Regions from separate parts of the Streptomyces sp. NPDC104202 genome, predicted to be linked through region 2. Evidence: riboswitches for the same ligand, from Rfam matches in the RefSeq annotation. Region 2 holds a riboswitch; the other holds the start of a gene.
What was found. Region 2 has a riboswitch for glycine ahead of gcvP (aminomethyl-transferring glycine dehydrogenase). Riboswitches for the same ligand answer to the same signal wherever they lie in the genome.

Region 1 (11,275 bases), on a different contig from region 2:
CGTAGGGCCAGCCGAAGAAGCCGATGACCAGGACGAGGGCGGCGATGCGGACGCCGGATCCGTCCAGGCCGAGGAACTCGTTGGGCAGCACCGAGACGAGGGCGATCGTGAAGAGCAGCTGCGGGAAGGCCAGCATGACGTCCATGACCCGGCTGAGGGCGGCGTCGATCCAGCCGCCGAAGTAGCCGGCGATGATGCCGAGGACGGTGCCGAGGACGACCGCGAAGACCGCCGCCAGGAAGGCGACGAGCAGCGAGATCCGGGCGCCGTAGACGACGCGGCTGAAGACGTCGCGGCCGTTGACGGGCTCGACCCCGAAGAGGAAGTCGGAGCTGACGCCTCCCCACGAACCGATCGGGGTGCCGAACAGCGGGTCGATCTGGTCCTCGTGGAACTCGTCGGGCGGGTGGCCCAGGAGTCCGACGATGAGCGGGGCGAAGATCGCGACCAGGACGAGGAAGATGACGACGAAGGCGCCCGCGAGGGCGAGCTTGTCGCGCTTGAGGCGCGTCCAGGCGATCATCCAGGGCGAGCGGCCCTCGATCGCCTTGGCGGCGGCACCGGGGGTGCCGGGGGTGTCCGGAATGCCGGATGCGTCGGGCGCGCCGTCGACGGTGGCGGTCGCCTCGCCCGCACTCGTCTCGTGCAGTGGTGCCGTCATCGTGGTGAGGACCCCTCTCGGCCGCCGGTAGCCGGCCCTTGCCCGCCGCGGGTAGCGGCTCGGTGGAACAACCTGCTGGGCACCTGCTCGAAAGGAGCCGAACGCCCGGTGTTCCGGGGAGTCTTCAACGCGCTCGCGATCACCCGCCAGCCCTGACGGGGAATGTTTGCTCAAACGTGATGCGGTGCTGCGACTTCCGTTATCCGGACGTCGTGATCGCGTGAGCGGACCATCTCGGGTCCTCTTCGCCACAATCGGGCATGTCGCCCAACAGCGCTTTCGACCTCATCAATTGGGGCGAACGAGGGGCTCCGGCGGGGCCCCCGGGGCACGGGTGAAGAAGGGAGGCGTCTCAGTATCCGGACGGGGTCGCCGGCGGGTATCCGTACCCCGGGGCGGGGGCGGCGGCGCGGCCGGCGTGGGCCTCGCGGTCGTAGAAGGGGCGGGCGTTCGCGCGCAGCCAGAGCGCCACCGGGTCGTACGCATCGGAGAGCGCGACCGTCGAGACGGGCAGCCCGTCGGGCACGGAGCCGATGGACTGGCGCATCATCGCGCGGACGGTGTCGACGGCGGCCGCGGAGGTGTCGTACAGGTCGAGGCCGACGACGAGGTACGGGGAGCCGAGCGCGGGCTGCACCCAGCCGCGGCGCAGCGAGCGGACGACCGGGGTGCGGTGCGCGTTCTGCGTGAGCAGGGCGTAGAACTGCGGGATCTCCAGCGCGGGCTCGGTGACGCGCAGCGGGCCCGCGGGCATCCGGTCGAGGCCGGTGGCGATCCGGCGCAGGTCGGCCCAGGGGATGCCGACGCCGCCGCCGGGGGCGTGCGGATTGAGCCAGACGCCCCAGCGGTCGGGATAGAGGGCGCGGGCGATGTCCCGGCCGGTGACGACCTCGTGGCCGCGGTTCCAGCCGGAGGCGGCGAGCTCCTGGGCGGAGGTGACGCAGGGGGCGTAGCCGAAGCCGTCGACCTCCATGTTCCCGTACTGGGCGTCGGCGGAGCCGGCCGATCCGTGCCAGAGCAGCATCCGGAGTTCGCCGTCGGCGAGGGCGTGCAGCAGCTGCTCGTACGCGTCGTAGCGTCCGGGCGCCACCTCGCGCAGCATGCGCTCGACCTCTCCGGCCGCCGCGGTGCCTGACGCGCTCACCATGGGTCCCCGCCCCTCTTCCGTCCACCGTGTCCGCGCGGCGTGCGTGCCGCTGCCGAGTCCGTTCGGCCCACCGGCCAGTTCAGCTTAAACAGGCGCCCGCTCACACGGCGGCGCGCTGGTAGAACGGGCGGACCCGCTCCAGCATCCAGTCGCCGACCGGGTCCTGCGCCATGTCGAGCAGGATGAGGTTGACCGGCCAGGCGACCTCGACGCGGCCGAGGGCCCTGCCGAGGGCGTCCAGGGGCGCGTTGCGGTCGACGCCGTCCCAGGCGGCCAGCTGGACGCCGACGAAGAGGGCGGGTTCGGTGCCCTCGACGCTGGCGAGCGCGCGCCGGGCGCTGGTGACGACGCCGGTGGCCTCGAACTCGGCGGAGGCCGCGGCGAGGAAGTCGACCGGGTCGTCCTGCCAGTCGGGCTCGAAGAGCCGGACGCGGCCGCCGGAGGCGGGGCCGTCGAGCGGGGTGCGGCCGGTGCGGCAGAGTTCGGCCACGGCCGGCGGCGGCAGCGGGACGCCGACGGTGCCGCCGGGGTTCACGGCGATGCCGAGCTGCGGGGGAAGACCGCGGGCGAAGTCACGGGCGGGGGCCACCGCGAAGGACATGTGGGCTCCGACACAGGCGAGGAACTGCTGCTCGGAGCTGAAGACGGGGACGTAGGCCGCGCCGTCGATCTCCAGGGTGGGCAGGTCCAGGTCGGGACTGTCGGGGCCGCCGCCGTTGGGCAGGGGCACCCAGACCGCGCTGCGGCCCAGCACCTCGACGAGCCGTCCGCCCGCCGCGGGGTTGCCCAGTGAGGCGGCAAGGGCCTCCTCGAGCTCGTTGCCCGGCCACGTCACGTCCACGGTCGCCTTTCCCCTTCTCGCACGGCCTGCCGCACCGGCCGCCCGGCAGCACCCTAACGCCGCCCCGGCGCCGCCGTGGCCAAAAGGGAAGGGTACGGGCCCTTACGGGGCCGGGGGCTGTCAGGCGGCCTCGCGGAAGGAGATGCGCCGCAGGGTGTCGGCGGCCTCGCGGTCGAGGAGGGTCACGGAGGCGCAGCCGGGCGGGAGGCCGCCGGACTCGGCGGCGCGCAGGAGCCGGCCGACGGCTCTGCGGTGGCGTGCGAAGGCGTAGGCGGAGACGCCGCGGCCACGGGCGCGCTGGCCGGCCCGGGCGGTGTCGGGGGTCACGTCGAGCAGGACGAGGTGGAGGGCGCGGCCGCGGCGGCGGGCCTCACGGGCGAGCCAGCCGCGCACCCAGGACTGGGTGCCGCAGTCGTGGACGGTCACGCTGGCGCCGGAGCGCAGGGCGCGGCGGAGTCCGGCGTAGTGCGCGAGCCGGACGAGGGGGCGGTAGACGGCGTACGGCAGGAGGCGGGGCATGCGGGCCTCCCAGCGCTCGCGGGCGTCCTGGGAGTCGATGCCGTGGCCCTCGGCGGCGCGGCGCATGAGGGTGGACTTGCCGCTGCCGGGGAGCCCGGAGACGACCACGAGGTCACCGGCGGCGAAGGTGAGGGCGCGGGGGCCCCGGCCGCCGCGCTCGCGCAGGTCGCGCAGGAGGCGGCCGCGGCGGCGGGTCCGGGCGCGGGCACGCTGGGACGGTATGCCGGTGCCGGCCGCGTACGCGCCGGTGTGCTGGATCCTCATCGCTCCCCCAGTCGGGTCTCACGAGACCTGAGAAGACCCTTGCCCAAGAAGTGTAAAGAAACGGTAATGGCACACAAGCGATTTGCCCCGCCGACACCGCGTGCAATGATGTGCGCGCCAGGCGCGCACAGTCGCCACACAATCGCATACCGGCCGCTCGAATCCGCGCGGGAGAGTTCCGGACAGCCGAGCGCGTCCGGACGCCGAAGGAGCAAGACCCTCCCTTGAATCTCTCAGGCCCCGTACCGCGCGGATGAGGCAGATCTGAAAAGCGGGACACCTCGCGTGTCCCCACCCAAGGTGCAAGCCGAGGATGCCCTCGGTGAACCTCTCAGGTTCCATGACAGATGGGGAGGACGTCCTCGCCCGTCATGTGTTTTCGTCACCGATCACGCCCTTGGGACCCGGGAGCCACCCCATGACCACTGCCCCCCGTCTGACCGCCCTCGATGCCCTGCATCGTTCGCTGGGCGCGACCATGACCGACTTCGCGGGCTGGGACATGCCGCTGCGGTACGCGAGCGAGCGCGAGGAGCACAACGCGGTCCGCACCCGGGCCGGGCTCTTCGACCTCTCCCACATGGGCGAGATCACCGTCACCGGCCCGCAGGCCGTCGAGCTCCTCGACCACGCGCTGGTCGGCAACATCTCCACGGTGGGCCCGGGCCGCGCCCGCTACACGATGATCTGCCGGGAGGACGGCGGCATCCTCGACGACCTGATCGTCTACCGGCTGGGCGAGACGGAGTACATGGTCGTCGCCAACGCCTCGAACGCGCAGGTCGTCCTGGACGCGCTGGTGGCGCGCGCGGAGGGCTTCGACGCCGAGGTCCGCGACGACCGCGACGCGTACGCCCTGATCGCGGTGCAGGGCCCGGAGTCCCCCGGCATCCTGAAGTCGCTCACCGACGCCGACCTGGACGGGCTGAAGTACTACGCGGGCCTGCCGGGCACGGTCGCGGGCGTCCCCGCGCTGATCGCCCGCACCGGCTACACCGGCGAGGACGGCTTCGAGCTGTTCCTCGAGCCGGAGCACGCCGAGGGCGTCTGGAAGGCCCTGACCGAGGCGGGCGCCCCGGTCGGCCTGATCCCCTGCGGTCTGTCCTGCCGCGACACGCTCCGCCTGGAGGCGGGCATGCCGCTGTACGGCCACGAGCTGACCACCGCCCTGAACCCCTTCGACGCCGGCCTCGGCCGCGTCGTGAAGTTCGAGAAGACGACCAACGGGGGTCGCTTCGTCGGCCGTGAGGCGCTGGAGAAGGCCGCCGAGCGCGCCGAGACCGCCCCGCCGCGGAAGCTGGTCGGTCTGGTCGCCGAGGGCCGCCGGGTCCCGCGGGCCGGCTTCTCCGTCGTCAAGGACGGCGTGGTGATCGGCGAGGTCACCTCCGGCGCCCCGTCCCCGACGCTCGGCAAGCCGATCGCCATGGCCTACGTGGACGCGGCGCACGCCGCTCCGGGCACCGAGGGTGTAGGTGTGGACATCCGCGGCGCCCACGAGCCGTACGAGGTCGTCGCGCTGCCGTTCTACAAGCGCCAGAAGTGACGCATCCGTCTCACTCCGCGTCTCACCCCGTAAGACCCACGTTCATCAGTACTCCCCCGATCCAGGAGAATCAGGTCATGAGCAACCCCCAGCAGCTGCGCTACACCAAGGAGCACGAGTGGCTGTCGGACGCCGTGGACGGCGTCGCGACGATCGGCATCACGGAGTTCGCCGCCAACGCGCTCGGTGACGTCGTCTACGCCCAGCTCCCCGCCGTCGGCGACACCGTCACCGCGGGCGAGACCTGCGGCGAGCTGGAGTCGACGAAGTCCGTCAGCGACCTCTACTCCCCCGTCACGGGCGAGGTCGTCGAGGCCAACCAGGACGTGGTGGACGACCCGTCCCTGGTGAACACGGCTCCGTTCGAGGGTGGCTGGCTGTTCAAGGTGCGCGTCGCGGGTGAGCCGGACGACCTGCTCACCGTCGACGAGTACACCGCGTTCTCCGCCGGGAACTGAGACCGGGCCCGAGACCCCTTAGGGATCGATTCATGTCGCTTCTGAACACTCCCCTCCACGAGCTGGACCCCGACGTCGCCGCCGCCGTCGACGCCGAGCTCCGCCGTCAGCAGTCCACCCTCGAGATGATCGCCTCGGAGAACTTCGCTCCGGTCGCGGTCATGGAGGCCCAGGGCTCCGTCCTCACCAACAAGTACGCCGAGGGCTACCCGGGCCGCCGCTACTACGGCGGCTGCGAGCACGTCGACGTGGCCGAGCAGATCGCGATCGACCGGATCAAGGACCTGTTCGGCGCCGAGTACGCCAACGTCCAGCCGCACTCCGGCGCCTCCGCGAACCAGGCCGCCCTCTTCGCGATCGCCCAGCCGGGCGACACGATCCTGGGCCTGGACCTGGCGCACGGCGGTCACCTGACCCACGGCATGCGCCTGAACTTCTCGGGCAAGCAGTTCGACGTGGTCGCCTACCACGTGGACGAGGCCGGCCTGGTCGACATGGCCGAGGTCGAGCGCCTCGCCAAGGAGCACCGCCCCAAGGTGATCATCGCGGGCTGGTCCGCCTACCCGCGCCAGCTGGACTTCGCCGAGTTCCGCCGGATCGCCGACGAGGTCGAGGCGTACCTGTGGGTCGACATGGCCCACTTCGCGGGCCTGGTCGCGGCCGGTCTGCACCCGAACCCGGTCCCGTACGCGGACGTGGTCACCTCCACCACGCACAAGACGCTCGGCGGCCCCCGCGGCGGCATCATCCTGGCGAAGAAGGAGTTCGCGAAGAAGCTGAACTCCTCGGTCTTCCCCGGCTTCCAGGGCGGCCCGCTGGAGCACGTGATCGCGGCCAAGGCCGTCTCCTTCAAGGTCGCGGCCTCGGAGGAGTTCAAGGAGCGCCAGCAGCGCACCCTGGACGGCGCCCGCATCATCGCCGAGCGCCTGGTGCAGGACGACGTCACCGCCCACGGCGTCTCGGTCCTGTCCGGCGGCACGGACGTGCACCTGCTCCTCGTCGACCTGCGCGACAGCGAGCTGGACGGCCAGCAGGCCGAGGACCGTCTGCACGAGGTCGGCATCACGGTCAACCGGAACGCCGTTCCGAACGACCCGCGCCCGCCGATGGTCACCTCGGGTCTGCGCATCGGGACGCCGGCGCTCGCCACCCGCGGCTTCGGGGCCGAGGACTTCGCCGAGGTCGCCGACATCATCGCGGAGACCCTGAAGCCCGGCTTCGACGCCGAGTCCCTCAAGGCCCGGGTCACCGCGCTGGCGGACAAGCACCCGCTGTACCCCGGTCTGAAGTAATTTCGTACGCTTTTGTTCGTACGAAGCTCCGGGGCACCGCGCACACCGGACAGTGAGCGCGGTGCCCCCGCTCTTGTCGTCACGCCCCGCCGCACGCTCTTCTGCACCACCCCGGCAGACAACGGCGTCTAGCCCCCCACAAGGAGTCCTTCCGTGGCCATCTCGGTCTTCGACCTGTTCTCGATCGGCATCGGCCCGTCGAGCTCCCACACGGTGGGCCCCATGCGCGCGGCGCGGATGTTCGCGCGCCGGCTGAAGAACGAGGGGCTGCTGGCCCACACGGCGGCGATACGGGCCGAGCTGTACGGCTCGCTCGGCGCCACCGGCCACGGCCACGGCACCCCCAAGGCGGTCCTCCTCGGCCTGGAGGGCAACTCGCCGCGCACCGTGAACGTCGAGACCGCCGACGACGAGTTCGAGCGGATCAAGGCGAGCGGCCGGATCAACCTGCTCGGCGCCCACGAGATCCCGTTCGACTTCGACGCCGACCTGATCCTGCACCGGCGCAAGGCGCTCCCGTACCACGCCAACGGCATGACGGTCTTCGCGTACGACGCGGAGGGCGGGCTCGTCCTGGAGAAGACGTACTACTCCGTCGGCGGCGGCTTCGTCGTGGACGAGGACGCGGTGGGGGGCGAGAACCCGATCGTCCCCGACGACACCGTCCTGAAGTACCCCTTCCGCACCGGTGACGAGCTGCTCCGCCTCGCGAAGGAGACCGGCCTGTCGATCTCCTCGCTGATGATGGAGAACGAGAAGGCCTGGCGCACCGAGGACGAGATCCGCGCGGGCCTCCTGGAGATCTGGCGCGTCATGCAGTCCTGCGTCTCGCGCGGCATGTCCCGCGAGGGCATCCTGCCCGGCGGCCTGAAGGTGCGCCGGCGCGCCGCGAACCTGGCGCGCAAGCTCCGCTCCGAGGGCGACCCGAAGATGCACGCCATGGAGTGGATCACCCTCTACGCGATGGCCGTGAACGAGGAGAACGCGGCGGGCGGCCGGGTGGTCACCGCCCCGACGAACGGCGCGGCCGGCATCATCCCCGCCGTCCTGCACTACTACACGAACTTCGTGCCCGGCGCCGACGACGAGGGCATCGTCCGCTTCATGCTGGCGGCCGGCGCGGTCGGCATGCTCTTCAAGGAGAACGCGTCGATCTCCGGCGCCGAGGTCGGCTGCCAGGGCGAGGTCGGCTCGGCCTGCTCGATGGCGGCCGGCGCGCTCGCCGAGGTCCTCGGCGGCACCCCGGAGCAGGTGGAGAACGCGGCCGAGATCGGCATGGAGCACAACCTGGGCCTGACCTGCGACCCGGTCGGCGGCCTGGTCCAGATCCCGTGCATCGAGCGGAACGGCATGGCCGCGGTCAAGGCCGTCACGGCGGCGAAGATGTCGATGCGCGGCGACGGCAGCCACCTGGTCTCCCTCGACAAGGTCATCAAGACCATGAAGGAGACGGGCGCCGACATGAGCGTCAAGTACAAGGAGACCGCGCGCGGCGGTCTCGCGGTGAACATCATCGAGTGCTGAGCCCGTTCCGCGGGCGGCCCGCCGGCCGTCCGGCGTTCCCCGGGCCGGGCGGCCGCCGCCGCCCGGGCCGGGGCCCGGGTCGGTAGCGCACCCAGAGCACGTAGACGTCCGGGCGCGACGGAGCGAGGGGCTCGCAGAAGAAGATCGTCGCTGTGCGGTGTGCGTCGGCTGCGCAGCCGGGTCGAGCAGACCGTCGCGGACAGGGCCGCCCCATAGGTCCGGGCCGATAGCCCGATCACGCCGGGGCCGGCACCACGCTCCTGCCCGTCTCGTGCGCGTACAGCATCGCCCGGTCCCGGAGCGAGGCGTGCACCGCCATCCGGGCGTCCCGGCGCCGCTGCGCCGGCCCGTCGGGCAGGTGCAGGATGCCCGCGTTGCCGCGCGAACCGCGCTGGATCTCCGCCGTGCGCGGGATCCGCAGCGACTGGTAGCGGTCCAGCCGGGCCGCGGTCGTCGCCGCCGCCGGATCGGCCAGACAGGCCGCCAGGTCCATCGCGTCCTCGACCGCCTGGTTGGCGCCCTGCGCCATGAACGGCAGCATCGGATGGGCCGCGTCGCCGAGCAGGGTCAGCCGCCGCGACGACCAGACCTCCAGCGGCGGACGGTCGTGCAGCGCCCACTGGTGGGTCGTCTCCACGGCCGCCACGACGTCCGCGACCAGCCCCGTCCAGCCGCCGAAGACCGCGCGCAGCGCCTCCGGGTCGCCGGGGGCCGACCAGGACTCGCCCGGCGAATCGGCCATCGGCACGGTCGCCGCGAAGCTCAGGTACTCCCCCGCCGCGACCGGGTAGCAGACGAAGTGCCCGCCCGGACCGAGCCAGAGCCGCACCAGGGGCTCGCGGGCCGTGTCCGGGAGCGCGTCCACCGGCACCAGGCCCCGGTAGATCCCGAGCCCCGAGAAGACCGGCTCGTCGCGCCGGAAGGTCTCGCGGACCGTCGAGTGGATGCCGTCGGCGCCCACCACCAGCTCCGCGTCGCGGACCGTGCCGTCCTCGAAGGCCAGCGCCACCCCGGCCGGGCCCGTCTCGCGGGCCCCGCTCAGCCGCTCGCCCAGCTTGAGGGCGCCGGGCTCGACCAGCGAGAGCAGCGCGTCGTGCAGATGCGCGCGGTGCACCGCGTAGTACGGCGCCCCGAACATCCCCTCGCACGCGGCACCCAGCGGCGTCCGGGCGATCGGCCGCCCGCTCCACCCCCGGACCTCCATGGCCTCGATCGCCACCGCCCGCTCGCGCAGGGCGGGGCCGAGGCCGAGCCGCAGGAGCGGCCGGACCGCGTTCGGCGACAGCTGGACCCCGGCCCCCACCTCCGCGAGCCGCCGCGTCTGTTCGTACACCGTGTACGGAATGCCCATGGAGGAGAGCGCACCGGCCAGCGTCAGTCCGCCGATGCCGGCGCCGACCACCGAGACGTGCGGCCGCTCCTCCGCTCCCCACTCGTCCAGATCCCCGAACCGCACCTTTGAGACCGCCTTCCGCGTCGCTGCTGTGTCGGCACCGTCGGCGTCGCCGGCCGCGGTCCCCCCGCGTCCCGGCCGTCCGCCGCACCCCGAGCATGGGCGGCCCGCAGGCCCCCGGCAACGCGGGTCACGCCCGGGGCTGACAACTGTCGCGGCTTCCATGACGTGCGTCACCGGCGCCCCGGCGCCACCGCTCCGCGCCTCCCCCGCGCCCCTAACGTCGAGGCCGCGCCCCGGAGTCCGTCTGCGGGCGACGACCCCACGACGTCCCACGACACCACCGGGAGAGACAGATGACACGAGCCGAGGGACCGCGGTGACCGCCGCGGTGGCCGTCGAAGGCCTGCAGAAGCGGTACGGCGACCACGAGGCCGTCCGCGGCGTCGACTTCACCGTCGCCGAGGGCGAGATCTTCGCCCTGCTCGGGCCGAACGGCGCGGGCAAGACCACCACCCTGGAGATCCTGGAGGGCTTCCGCGACCGCGACGGCGGACGCGTCGAGGTCCTCGGGCGCGACCCCGGCGTGAAGGCCGACGGCGCCTGGCTGCGCGGCCAGGTCGGCCTGGTGCTCCAGGACATCGCCGTCGAGCCCTACCTGTCGGTGCGCGAGACCGTCGCCCGCAACGCCGGCTACTACCCGGACCCGCGCGACGTCGACGAACTGCTCGACCTCGTCGGCCTGGACGAGAAGCGCGGCGCCAAGGTGAAGGACCTGTCGGGCGGCCAGAAGCGGCGGCTCGACCTGGCGCTCGGCGTCGTCGGACGGCCCCGGCTGCTCTTCCTGGACGAGCCGACGACCGGCTTCGACCCGAACGCCCGCCGCGGCGCCTGGGACGTCGTGCGCAACCTGCGCGACGACGGCACCACCATCGTGCTGACCACCCACTACATGGACGAGGCACAGGCGCTCGCCGACTCGGTCGTGGTCATCGCCGAGGGCCGGATCGTGGCCTCGGGCACCCCCGAGACGCTCGGCGGCCGCGACAGCGCGCAGACCCGGATCCGGTTCGCGCTGCCGGCCGGCGCCTCGCTCGCCGACGTGCCGCTGGCCGTGAGCGACGTGGAGGACGGCCTGGTGACGGCCGAGACGACCGAGCCGACGACCGCGCTGCACCGGCTGACGGGCTGGGCCCTCGACCGGGGCACGCCGCTGGACCGCCTCACCGTCGAGCAGCCGACCCTCGAGGACGTCTACCTCAGCCTGACCAGCGAGTACGTACAGCAGGAAGCCTCCTCGCCGTCGTCCGGCCGGGGGCGCACGTCGCCCGCCGGGCGGGGGCGCCGACCCGGACGGAGCCGCTCATGACCACCCTGATCCCCCCGACCACCGACACCGCCCCGGCGGCCCCGGCGCCGCGCGCCGCCGCGCCGCGCGAGCGGAGCGCCCTGGCGCTGCTCGCCCACCAGATCCGTTTCGAGCAGCTGTCGTTCTGGCGCAATCCGCAGTCGATGGTCTTCACCTTCGTGCTGCCGATCGTCATCATCGGCATCTTCGGTGCCGTGTTCAGCGGCAGCGAGGGCCAGGAGTTCTTCTTCGGCCTCACCGGCATGCAGTACTACACGCCGGTGA
Region 2 (11,275 bases):
GGTCTCCTCGACCAGCGAGAACAGCGCGCTGCGCGGGGCGCGCCAGGAGGACCTGGTGCGCATCCTCGACGAACTCGACGACCGCACGCAGCGCCTGGAGGACGAGCAGTCCCGGCTGGAGAAGCAGCGCTCCGAGCTGGAGTCCAGCTCGGACCAGGCGGAGGAGGCGCGCCGGCAGACCCAGGAGAAGGAGCAGCAGCTCGGCATCCTGGCCGGCACGGTCGCCGCCCAGGGTCCGGGAGTCACCCTGACCATCGGGGACCCCGGCGGCGCGGTGGAGTCGGACATGCTGCTCGACGCGATCCAGGAGCTCCGGGCCGCGGGCGCCGAGGCGATCCAGGTCAACGGTGTGCGCGTGGTCGCGGACAGTTATTTCACCGGTAGCGGCGATGACATGCGCATCGATGGAACGAAGGTGGCCGCTCCGTACGTCTTCAAGGTCATCGGCAAGCCGGAGGATCTCGAGCCCGCGCTCAACATCCCCGGCGGTGTCGTGCAGACCCTGGAGAAGGAGCAGGCCACGGCCACGGTGGAGCGGTCGGCGAAGATCGTCGTCGATGCCTTGCGACCCGCGAAGCGGCCTGACTACGCTCAGTCGTCCTCGCAGTGAGAGGGGGCGGAGGGGTCCCGCGACAAGGGCATGACGTTGCGGGGGGTCGGCGCACCACAACGGTGGTGCTTGGTGGAAACTGTCCGGAGGCTGCGGACGTTGTGAAGGTGTCCGGGTCGGCAGGTGTGATGGATCTCGGTTCGTCCTGCCCCACGGGCGGGTCTGTTTCGGTCAAGGGGAATCGCCCGTGAGTTTTTTTGCGAAGTTGTTCGGCAAGAGCGGACGCGAGGACGGCGGCAACGCCAAGCACCGCGCGTCGCGCCACGCCCAGGGCGAGGAGCAGGGTGGCGAACGCCCGCTCTTCCGCGATGAGGTCGGTGGCCAGGGCGGTGACGTTCCGGGCGCGTACGGCGCGTCGTCTGTTGACCCCGCCGGGGCCGCCCGCATAGGTTTCGGAGAACCATCAACCTCAAGTACGGGTGGAGGGTTTACCCCCGACCCGTACGCGACACAGACCTCCGCGGGGATGCCGCGGCAGGAGGACGCGTCCATGCCGGTGTGTACGAGGTGCGGTCACCGCAACGCGGCCGACAGTCGTTTCTGCTCCCACTGCGGTACGCCGCTGCGGGGCGGAGTCGCCGCCGAGCGCGCGTCGGAGACGACGTCCACGATCTCCATCTCGGGGCTCGAGGCGTACGACGCCGAGGTCACCGGTCAGACGCAGCTGCCGTCGCTCTCCCCGGAGGCGCTGGCGGCCGTGGAGGCGCTGCCGCTGGGCTCCGCGCTCCTCGTGGTGCGCCGGGGCCCGAACTCCGGCAGCCGGTTCCTGCTCGACGGTGAGCTGACCACGGCCGGGCGTCACCCGCAGAGCGACATCTTCCTGGACGACTTCACCGTCTCCCGGCGGCACGTCGAGTTCCGGCGGGCGCAGGACGGCAGCTTCACCGTTGCCGATGTCGGCAGCCTCAACGGCACGTACGTCAACCGTGAGCCGATCGACTCGGTCGTTCTGTCCAACGGCGACGAGGTGCAGATCGGCAAGTACCGGCTGGTCTTCTACTCGAGCCAGCGGGGCGTGTGACGCCTCGGAGAAGCCTTCAGGGAAGGTCCATGTTGCGAACACCGACGGGCGGTGCCGGATCCGGCACCGCCGCCGCGGGCGACCGGCTGGTCAGCATCGGCACGGTGCTGAACCAGTTGCGTGACGAATTTCCCGAAGTGACGATCTCCAAGATCCGGTTCCTGGAGGCCGAGGGGCTGGTCGAGCCCCGCCGTACGGCCTCCGGATACCGGAAGTTCAGCCCGCAGGACGTGGAGCGGCTCGCCCAGATCCTGCGGATGCAGCGGGACCACTATCTTCCGCTGAAGGTCATCCGCGAGCACCTCGACGCCCTCGCGCGGGGCGAGCAGATCCCGCTCCCGGCGCCCGGGCGCCGGCGCGACCTGCTCGACGGGGCGTGGGAACAGGACGCGGAGCCGCCGACCGCCGCGCGGATCGGGCGGGCGGAGCTGATCGCCGCCGCGGAGGTGACCGAGGCCGAGCTCGCCGCGTGGGAGTCGTACGGTCTGATCGCCGAGGCGGAGGGCGGGGGCTACGACGCCGAGACCGTGACCGTCGCCCGGCTCGTCGCGGACCTGGGGAGATTCGGTCTGGAACCCCGGCACCTGCGGGCCGTCAAGGCGGCCGCGGACCGGGAGGCGGGGCTCATCGAGCAGGTGGTCGCGCCGCTGCGCCGGCACCGGAACCCGCAGACCAGGGCCCATGCGGAGGCCACCGCGCAGGAGCTGGCGGTCCAGTCGGTGCGGCTGCACGCGGCCCTGGTGCAGACGGCTCTGGGCATCCGCCTGCAGTGAGCCCGGAGGGGCCCGACTATCCAAACCGGTCGAGCACGTCCTAGGGTTGCTGTGTGAACGAGCTCGACGTTGTGGGTGTCCGGGTGGAAATGCCCTCCAACCAGCCGATCGTGCTCCTGCGTGAAGTGGGAGGCGATCGGTACCTCCCCATCTGGATCGGACCGGGGGAGGCGACCGCGATCGCCTTCGCCCAGCAGGGGATGGCGCCGCCGCGGCCGCTGACGCACGACCTTTTCAAGGACGTGCTGGAGGCCGTGGGACAGGAGCTGACCGAGGTCCGCATCACGGATCTGCGCGACGGGGTCTTCTACGCCGAGCTGGTCTTCGCCAGCGGCGTCGAGGTGAGCGCGCGCCCGTCCGACGCGATAGCGCTGGCCCTGCGGACCGGGACGCCGATCTTCGGCAGCGACGGTGTGCTGGACGACGCCGGCATCGCGATTCCGGACGAGCAGGAGGACGAGGTGGAGAAGTTCCGCGAGTTCCTCGACCAGATCTCACCGGAGGACTTCGGGACCAACAGCCAGTGAGGCGAGGCGCTCCGTCCGGAGGCCGTTCCCGGGGTGCCGTCAGGGCATTCGAGTAGCCTTTCCCCGGAGAGGGACACGGGAAACCACTCTCAGGGTGATTATCACTCGGCGTGCCGAGTGTGGCGATCGTTGACGCACCCCGAGTGACTGCCTACCTTCGTGTGGGCAGGTCAAGGACGGAGGGTCGGCGTGATGAGCAGCGCGGACGGTACGGCAGGGAGCTCGCTCGGACGCGTGTCCGGGGGGAGCGGTCCGTATCCGCTTCACGGCAGTGTGGGCGACTTCGGGACGGACGCGGATGCGGACGTGACGGCCGAGACGATCGGGTACCGGGGACCGACGGCCTGCGCGGCCGCCGGGATCACCTACCGGCAGCTGGACTACTGGGCGCGCACGGGGCTCGTGGAGCCGAGCGTGCGGCCCGCGTACGGGTCGGGGACGCAGCGCCTCTACAGCTTCCGCGACGTCGTGGTGCTGAAGATCGTCAAGCGGTTCCTGGACACCGGGGTGGCCCTGCAGAACATCCGGGCGGCGGTGCAGCACCTGCGCGCCCGGGGCTTTCGCGACCTGGAGCGGATGACGCTCATGAGCGACGGCGCCACGGTGTACGAGTGCTCCTCGCCGGACGAGGTCGTCGACCTGCTCCAGGGCGGGCAGGGCGTCTTCGGCATCGCCGTCGGCGTGGTGTGGCGGGACGTGGAGTCGGCGCTCTCGCAGCTGCACGGGGAGCGGGTCGACACGGGCGAGACGCTCGTCGGGCACAACCCGGGCGACGAGCTGGCCCGGCGGCGGCGCGACAAGGCGGTCTGAGCGACCCCCGTGCCGGCCGGTGGCGGGTGGACCGGCCGCCCGGGTACGGGGCCGTTGTCAGTGGCGTAAGGCAGCATCGGAACCGTGAGAGCCGCGCCGACGATCCTGCATCTCGACATGGATGCGTTCTTCGCCGCCGCAGAGCAGGCGGCGAAGCCGAGCCTGCGCGGAAAGCCCGTCGTCGTGGGCGGGCTGGGACCGCGGGGCGTGGTCGCGACCGCCTCCTACGAGGCGCGGCGCTTCGGGGTGCACTCGGCGATGCCGATGGGGCAGGCGCGGCGGCTCGCGCCGAACGCCGCCTACCTGGTGCCGCGCTTCGCCTTCTACCGGTCGATCAGCGAGCAGGTCATGGAGTTGCTCGGCCGGCTCTCGCCGCTCGTGGAGCCGCTCAGCCTCGACGAGGCGTTCGTGGACCTGGAGGCCGGCGGGGTCGCCGACGACAGCGCGGGCGCCCGGGCCGCGGGGGAGCGGCTGCGGGCCGACATCCTGGCGACGACGGGGCTGACCGGCTCCGTGGGGCTCGCCGGGTCGAAGATGATCGCGAAGATCGCCTCGGAGGAGGCCAAGCCGAACGGCCTCGTCCTGATCGAGCCCGGCACCGAGCGGGAGCTGCTGGGCCCGCGGTCGGTGCGGATCCTGCCGGGTGTCGGGCCGGCGACCGGGGAGCACCTGCGGCGGGCCGGGATGACCACGGTGACCGACCTCGCGGAGGCGGGCGAGGACGAGCTCGTGCGGCTGCTGGGGCGGGCGCACGGGGCGTCGCTGCACCGGATGGCCCTGGGCCACGACGACCGGCCCGTGGTCGCCGAGCGCGACGCCAAGTCGGTCTCCGTCGAGGACACCTTCGACGTGGACCTGCACGACCGGGTGCGCATCCGGGTGGAGGTCGAGCGGCTCGCCGACCGGTGCGTGGGGCGGCTGCGGGCCTCGGGCCACTCGGGCCGGACGATCGTCCTGAAGGTCCGGCGCTACGACTTCTCGACGCTGACCCGGTCCGAGACGCTGCGGGGTCCCACGGACGATCCCGCCGTCGTGCGCGAGGCCGTCGGACGGCTCCTGGAGGCGGTGGACACCACCGGTGGCGTACGGCTCCTCGGCGTCGGGGTGAGCGGGCTGGCGGACTACACGCAGGAGGACCTCTTCGCGCAGGCGGCCGGCGCGGCGGAGGGGGTCGGTGAGCCGGCGCCCGACGAGGGCGTTTCCACGGCCCTGAGCACCCCCGAGGGCGCCTCGGGCGATGCGGATGGTGCCGAGGGGCCGGGTGGGGCGCCCGAGCCCGTGGAGCGCCACTGGGCGCCCGGGCACGACGTCCGGCACGCGGTCCACGGTCCCGGCTGGGTGCAGGGCAGCGGCCTCGGACGGGTCACCGTCCGGTTCGAAGAACCTGGGTCGACCGCCCCGGGGCGGGTTCGGACGTTCGCCGTGGACGATCCCGACCTGGTGGCGGGGGAACCGCTGCCGCTCGTGGGATAGGCCCCGTCCGCCGCGGCGGACGGGCGGGCCGGTCGCCGCGGACCGGGGCGGCCGGGCTCGGCCCGCCCGCGGGTGGGGGAGGGCCGGGGCGCGGAGCGTCAGGAGCCGGCGAGCCGGCCGAAGTCGGTGTCGGGGTGGTCGGAGGGGGGCGGGGGCAGGGCGAGGCTGTAGTGGCGGTACAGCTGGAGTTCCTGCTCGGGGGAGAGGTGACGGCCCACGCCGAAGTCGGGGGCGTCCCTGATGAGGGCGCGTTCGTAGGGGATGTGGAGCCCGTCGTCGAGCAGGTCGCTCGGGTCCAGGGGCACGAACGCGTCCCGGCTGAAGAGTCCGGTGCGGACCGCGGCCCACTCCGGGACGCCGGTCGCGTCGTCCAGGTACACCTCGTCCACGGTGCCGATCTTGTGTCCGTTCCGGTCGTACGCCTTGCGGCCGATCAGGCTGCGCGGATCGATGTCGGTCTGCACGGTCCCTCCAACTGGTCGCAACTGCTCTACACCCCTACCAAAGTGCACAACTGGGATGTCGGCCACTTGAGCGATGGCAGCCACAACCGCGCTGGTAGGCTGGCTGTGGCTGTCGACCCCGTGCGGGAGAGTCCCCCGGAGAAACCTTCCGGTGGGCGCCGAAGGAGCAAATCCTCCCCGGAATCTCTCAGGCCCCTGTACCGCGCGGACGAGGTCACTCTGGAAAGCAGAGCGGATGCCCGACGGTGTCCCGCTCTCACCGACGGTGAAAGCCGGCGTGCCGTGAGGCGTGCCGGTGAAACTCTCAGGTTGAGATGACAGAGGGGGAGGCCGTCCGGGTACCCGCGCCGTGGTGCCCCTCGCAGGTCGTGACGACCAGGAGGCCTCCGTACATGACCGCCAACCGCATTCCGCTCTCCGAGCTCGAGCAGGGCATCCCGTTCGAGCAGCGGCACATCGGCCCCGACGCCGAGGCGCGGGCCAAGATGCTCGCCCAGGTCGGATACGGCTCGCTCGACGAGCTCACCGCCGCCGCGGTGCCGGACGTGATCAAGAACACCGAGGCGCTGGGGCTTCCCTCCGCGCGCACCGAGGCCGAGGTCCTCGCCGAGCTGCGCTCGCTCGCCGACCGCAACCAGGTCCTGGCCCCGATGATCGGCCTCGGCTACTACGGCACCTTCACCCCGCCGGTCATCCTCCGCAACGTCATGGAGAACCCGGCCTGGTACACGGCGTACACGCCCTACCAGCCGGAGATCTCCCAGGGCCGCCTGGAGGCCCTGCTGAACTTCCAGACGACGGTCGCCGACCTGACCGGCCTGCCCACCTCGGGCGCCTCCCTCCTCGACGAGGGCACCGCCGCCGCCGAGGCCATGGCGCTGTCCCGCCGCGTCGGCAAGGTCAAGAACGGCGTCTTCCTCGTCGACGCCGACGCCCTGCCCCAGACGATCGCCGTCATCGAGACCCGCGCCGAGCCCACCGGCGTCGAGGTCGTCGTCGCCGACCTCTCCGAGGGCATCCCGGCCGAGGTCGCCGAGCGCGGCGTCTTCGGCGTCCTCCTCCAGTACCCCGGCGCCTCCGGTGCCGTCCGTGACATCAAGGCCGTCGTCGACCAGGCCCACGGGCTCGGCGCGATCGTCACCGTCGCCGCCGACCTGCTCGCGCTGACCCTGCTCACCTCGCCCGGCGAGCTCGGCGCCGACATCGCCGTCGGCACGACCCAGCGGTTCGGCGTGCCCATGGGCTTCGGCGGTCCGCACGCCGGCTACATGGCCGTCCAGGACAAGCACGCGCGCTCCCTCCCCGGCCGCCTGGTCGGCGTCTCCGTCGACGCCGACGGCAACCGCGCCTACCGCCTCGCGCTGCAGACCCGCGAGCAGCACATCCGCCGCGAGAAGGCGACCAGCAACATCTGCACCGCGCAGGTCCTGCTCGCCGTCATGGCCGGCATGTACGCCGTCTACCACGGCCCGGACGGCCTGAGGCAGATCGCCCAGCGCACTCACCGGTACGCCGCCATCCTCGCCGCGGGCCTGACCGCCGGCGGCGTGGAGCTCACCCAGGGCACCTTCTTCGACACCCTCACCGCCCGCGTCCCGGGCAAGGCCGACGAGGTCGTGGCCGCCGCCCGCGAGGCCGGCGTCAACCTCTTCCGCGTCGACGCCGACCGCGTGTCGATCTCCTGCGACGAGACCACCGGCCGCGAGCAGCTCGCCGCCGTCTGGGGCGCCTTCGGCGTCACCGCCGACGTCGAGGCGCTGGACGCCGTCACCGAGGACGCGCTGCCGGCCGCGCTGCTGCGCACCGACTCGTACCTGACCCACCCGGTCTTCCACGCGCACCGCTCCGAGACGTCGATGCTGCGCTACCTGCGCAAGCTGGCCGACCGCGACTACGCGCTGGACCGCGGCATGATCCCGCTCGGCTCCTGCACGATGAAGCTCAACGCCACGACCGAGATGGAGGCGGTGACCTGGCCCGAGTTCGGGCAGATGCACCCCTTCGCCCCCGTCGAGCAGGCCCAGGGCTACGTCACGCTCATCACCGAGCTGGAGGAGCGCCTCGCCGAGGTCACCGGCTACGACAAGGTGTCGATCCAGCCGAACGCCGGCTCCCAGGGCGAGCTGGCCGGCCTCCTCGCGGTCCGCGCCTACCACCGCGCCAACGGCGACGAGCAGCGCACGGTCTGCCTCATCCCGTCCTCCGCGCACGGCACCAACGCCGCCTCCGCGGTCATGGCCGGCATGAAGGTCGTCGTCGTCAAGACCGCCGACGACGGCGAGGTCGACGTCGAGGACCTGCGCGCCAAGATCGCGCAGTACCGCGACGAGCTGTCGGTGCTGATGATCACCTACCCGTCGACGCACGGCGTCTTCGAGGAGCACGTCGCCGACATCTGCGCCGAGGTCCACGAGGCCGGCGGCCAGGTGTACGTCGACGGCGCCAACCTCAACGCCCTCGTCGGCCTGGCCAAGCCCGGCCACTTCGGCGGCGACGTCTCCCACCTGAACCTGCACAAGACCTTCTGCATCCCGCACGGCGGCGGCGGTCCCGGTGTCGGCCCGGTCGGCGTCCGCGCCCACCTCGCCCCGTACCTGCCCAACCACCCGCTCCAGCCCACCGCGGGCCCGGAGACCGGCGTCGGCCCGATCTCGGCCGCCCCGTGGGGCTCCGCCGGCATCCTGCCGATCTCGTGGTCGTACGTCCGCCTGATGGGCGGCGAGGGCCTCAAGCGCGCCACCCAGGTCGCCGTCCTCGCGGCGAACTACATCGCCAAGCGCCTGGAGCCGCACTTCCCGGTGCTCTACACCGGCCCGGCCGGGCTGGTCGCCCACGAGTGCATCGTGGACCTGCGTCCGCTGTCGAAGGCGACCGGCGTCACCGTCGACGACATCGCGAAGCGCCTCATCGACTACGGCTTCCACGCCCCGACGATGTCCTTCCCGGTGGCCGGCACGCTCATGATCGAGCCGACCGAGTCCGAGGACCTCACCGAGCTGGACCGCTTCTGCGACACGATGATCGCGATCCGCGCCGAGATCGAGAAGGTCGCCTCGGGCGAGTGGCCCGCCGAGGACAACCCGCTGCACAACGCGCCGCACACCGCGGCCGCGCTGGGCGGCGAGTGGAACCACCCGTACACCCGTGACGAGGCGGTCTTCCCCGCCGGCGTCTCGGCCGCCGACAAGTACTGGCCGCCGGTGCGCCGCATCGACGGCGCCTTCGGCGACCGCAACCTGGTCTGCTCCTGCCCGCCCATGGACGAGTACGACCACTGAGCACGCACCGAGGGCCGGCCCGGAGGATCTCCTCCGGGCCGGCCCTCGGCGTTTCCCGTGCGCCGGACGCGCCGCCCGCTCAGGCGGCGGTCGTCACCCGTCCCGTCGTCAGCGGCCGGTGCGGGGCGATGATCTGCCCGTCCGGCAGGAGCTCACCGGTGTCCTCGAAGAGCAGGACGCCGTTGCACAGCAGGCTCCAGCCCTGTTCCGGATGGTGCGCCATCGGTCGGGCCGCCTCCCGGTCGGCGGAGTCGGCGGTGGGACAGGCAGGCTGATGCTGGCACATGGGTGGGTTCTTTCGCTGCGTCGTGGTGGATGTCCTGCGGCTGTTCGCGCTCATCGCCGCCCCCGTCGGTCGGTTCGGTCCGTTCCCAGTCTTGCCCCACGGACGGTCTTCCGCAGGTATTTCACGTCAGCTCGTCCTCTCCGGGGAAGACGCATCACCCGCAGGGGCGGTTCAGGTCAACTGCACCGTCTCTTCGGGTGGTTCGGGGTGGTCCCAGCGGGCTAGTCCGTCCGGTGGGGGGTGTGTTCGGGGCGCTCGTTCGAGCGCGCGCCCCGGGCAGCAGTGCGCCCCGTGACCCGACCGGGCCACGGGGCGTGGGGCGCGTGGGATGGATCAGGCGGGCGCCGCCGAGCCCAGGAGGGGCGGCGGCGCGAGACGCGTACTGAGGACGGGCAGGAGGTCGGCGACCTGGTACGGCCGGTGGGCCGCGATCCCCGGCGGGGCGGGGGCCAGCGGCACCATCAGGTCGGCCGCGGCCGGGGCGGTGGCCGTGCCGGCCGCGTCCGGTTCGGCGTGCAGCCAGAGGGTCAGCATGTAGAGCTCCGGCACGGACAGCAGCCGTGGCTCGTACGCGCCCGGCAGCGTCTCGGCCTGGAGCAGCGCCCGCTCCGTCGCGGTGACGTACGGTCCCTCGAAGAAGTGCGAGAAGGTCCAGCCGTCCGGGGTGAGCATGGTGTCCGCGGCCGCGATCGTCCGCTCCCCGTGCCGGATCAGGAAGCGCCAGCCGGCGAGCCGGGTGCGGGGCGCGATCCCGGGGGCTCCTGCGACGCCGAGGACGTGCACGGGCAGCGGGTGTTCGGGGCTCAGTGGTCCCTGCGCGGCCCGCAGAGCGGGCGTTCGGGCCTCGCGGACGGCGGTCGGCGAACCGAGGGCCGCGAGCACACTGCGGAGGGCCGGCACGGGTGCCGGGGAGGGTCGGAGCATGGTGGGTCGCCTCTCGCTCAGGAGACACGGTGACGCGTGGGCAGGTACGACGGCGCTGTCGGCGGCGGGGCCAGAGAGGGGGCCATGAGGCCATGGCCGGGCGCCAACACTCTGCCTCGTCCGCGGAGTTTATACGACACGTGTTCACACAGTGTTTCCGCTAGACGCCGCCGATATTCCTGACAAGGCGTCATCGAGCCTTAATCCAGGGGCTTCCGGGCGGAATCTAAGCCACCTCTCGCCGCTCACCTGCGAATTCGGCGCGACGGGGGACGGCCGAATTGTGCCCCCGGCTTCCCGAACAATAGGACGCCGGTATATGTCGCGCGTTCCTTGCCCCCGGAATGTGCCGGTGGTGCTCTCCGTCCAGCCTATCGGCCAACCGCCCCGTTCCGCAGGCGTTGTCGATCAATGGGGTGGGCATCATCGTCCGTGACACACGGCCGTCGCGGCGGCTGAACACTCGGGGAGGGACGCTTCGATGGGGGAGAAGGTCGTGGCCGACGGGTTCGGCCCGTCCGACCGACAGCACTACCGGAGAAAACTCCAGCAGTGCCTCGCGGGACTCGCGAGACTGCTGGCGGAGAAGAGGTTCGACCGGCCGCGCAATCTCATGGGCGTGGAGATCGAACTCAATCTCGCCGGTGCCGACGGGCTGCCCCGCATGCTCAACGGACCCGTTCTCGAAAAGATCGCGAGCGCCGATTTCCAGACGGAACTCGGAATGTTCAACCTCGAAGTGAACATCGCCCCGCACCAGTTGGGGGGCCGTGTTTTCGACCGGCTCGCGGAGGAGATCGGCACCAGCCTCGGATACGCCGACCGCAAGGCCGCCGAACTCGACGCCGGCGTCGTCATGATCGGCATACTCCCCACGCTCGCCCAGAGCGACCTGGTCTTCGAGAACCTGTCGGCGGCCGACCGCTACTCCCTGCTCAACGACCAGATCCTCGCCGCCCGCGGCGAGGACTTCACGCTCGACATCCACGGCGTCGAACGGCTGCTGTGCACCTCGGAGTCGATCGTTCCCGAGGCCGCCTGCACCTCGGTCCAGCTCCACCTCCAGGTGACGCCAGCCCGCTTCGCCGCCGTGTGGAACGCGGCGCAGG

Region 1: another riboswitch for glycine. It lies ahead of gcvT (glycine cleavage system aminomethyltransferase GcvT); the one in region 2 lies ahead of gcvP (aminomethyl-transferring glycine dehydrogenase).

The regions. Positions count from the first base shown of each region.
Region 1 covers NZ_JBVJMN010000019.1:2,428-13,702, forward strand. Annotated here, with positions in the region: gene ACZ60W_RS14970 (ABC transporter permease) at 1-661, opposite strand, end outside; gene ACZ60W_RS14975 (enhanced serine sensitivity protein SseB C-terminal domain-containing protein) at 1,014-1,805, opposite strand; gene ACZ60W_RS14980 (enhanced serine sensitivity protein SseB) at 1,909-2,649, opposite strand; gene ACZ60W_RS14985 (AAA family ATPase) at 2,770-3,432, opposite strand; glycine riboswitch at 3,591-3,690, shown strand; gene gcvT (glycine cleavage system aminomethyltransferase GcvT) at 3,851-4,975, shown strand; gene gcvH (glycine cleavage system protein GcvH) at 5,053-5,433, shown strand; gene ACZ60W_RS15000 (serine hydroxymethyltransferase) at 5,466-6,725, shown strand; gene ACZ60W_RS15005 (L-serine ammonia-lyase) at 6,879-8,249, shown strand; gene ACZ60W_RS15010 (FAD-dependent monooxygenase) at 8,485-9,705, opposite strand; gene ACZ60W_RS15015 (ABC transporter ATP-binding protein) at 10,022-11,011, shown strand; gene ACZ60W_RS15020 (ABC transporter permease) at 11,008-11,275, shown strand, end outside.
Region 2 covers NZ_JBVJMN010000099.1:5,224-16,498, forward strand. Annotated here, with positions in the region: gene ACZ60W_RS35870 (DUF881 domain-containing protein) at 1-610, shown strand, start outside; gene ACZ60W_RS35875 (FHA domain-containing protein) at 690-1,631, shown strand; gene ftsR (transcriptional regulator FtsR) at 1,661-2,404, shown strand; gene ACZ60W_RS35885 (bifunctional nuclease family protein) at 2,458-2,931, shown strand; gene ACZ60W_RS35890 (MerR family transcriptional regulator) at 3,124-3,741, shown strand; gene ACZ60W_RS35895 (DNA polymerase IV) at 3,826-5,214, shown strand; gene ACZ60W_RS35900 (PRC-barrel domain-containing protein) at 5,313-5,678, opposite strand; glycine riboswitch at 5,792-5,891, shown strand; gene gcvP (aminomethyl-transferring glycine dehydrogenase) at 6,071-8,956, shown strand; gene ACZ60W_RS35910 (DUF5999 family protein) at 9,036-9,242, opposite strand; gene ACZ60W_RS35915 (hypothetical protein) at 9,576-10,166, opposite strand; gene ACZ60W_RS35920 (glutamate-cysteine ligase family protein) at 10,648-11,275, shown strand, end outside.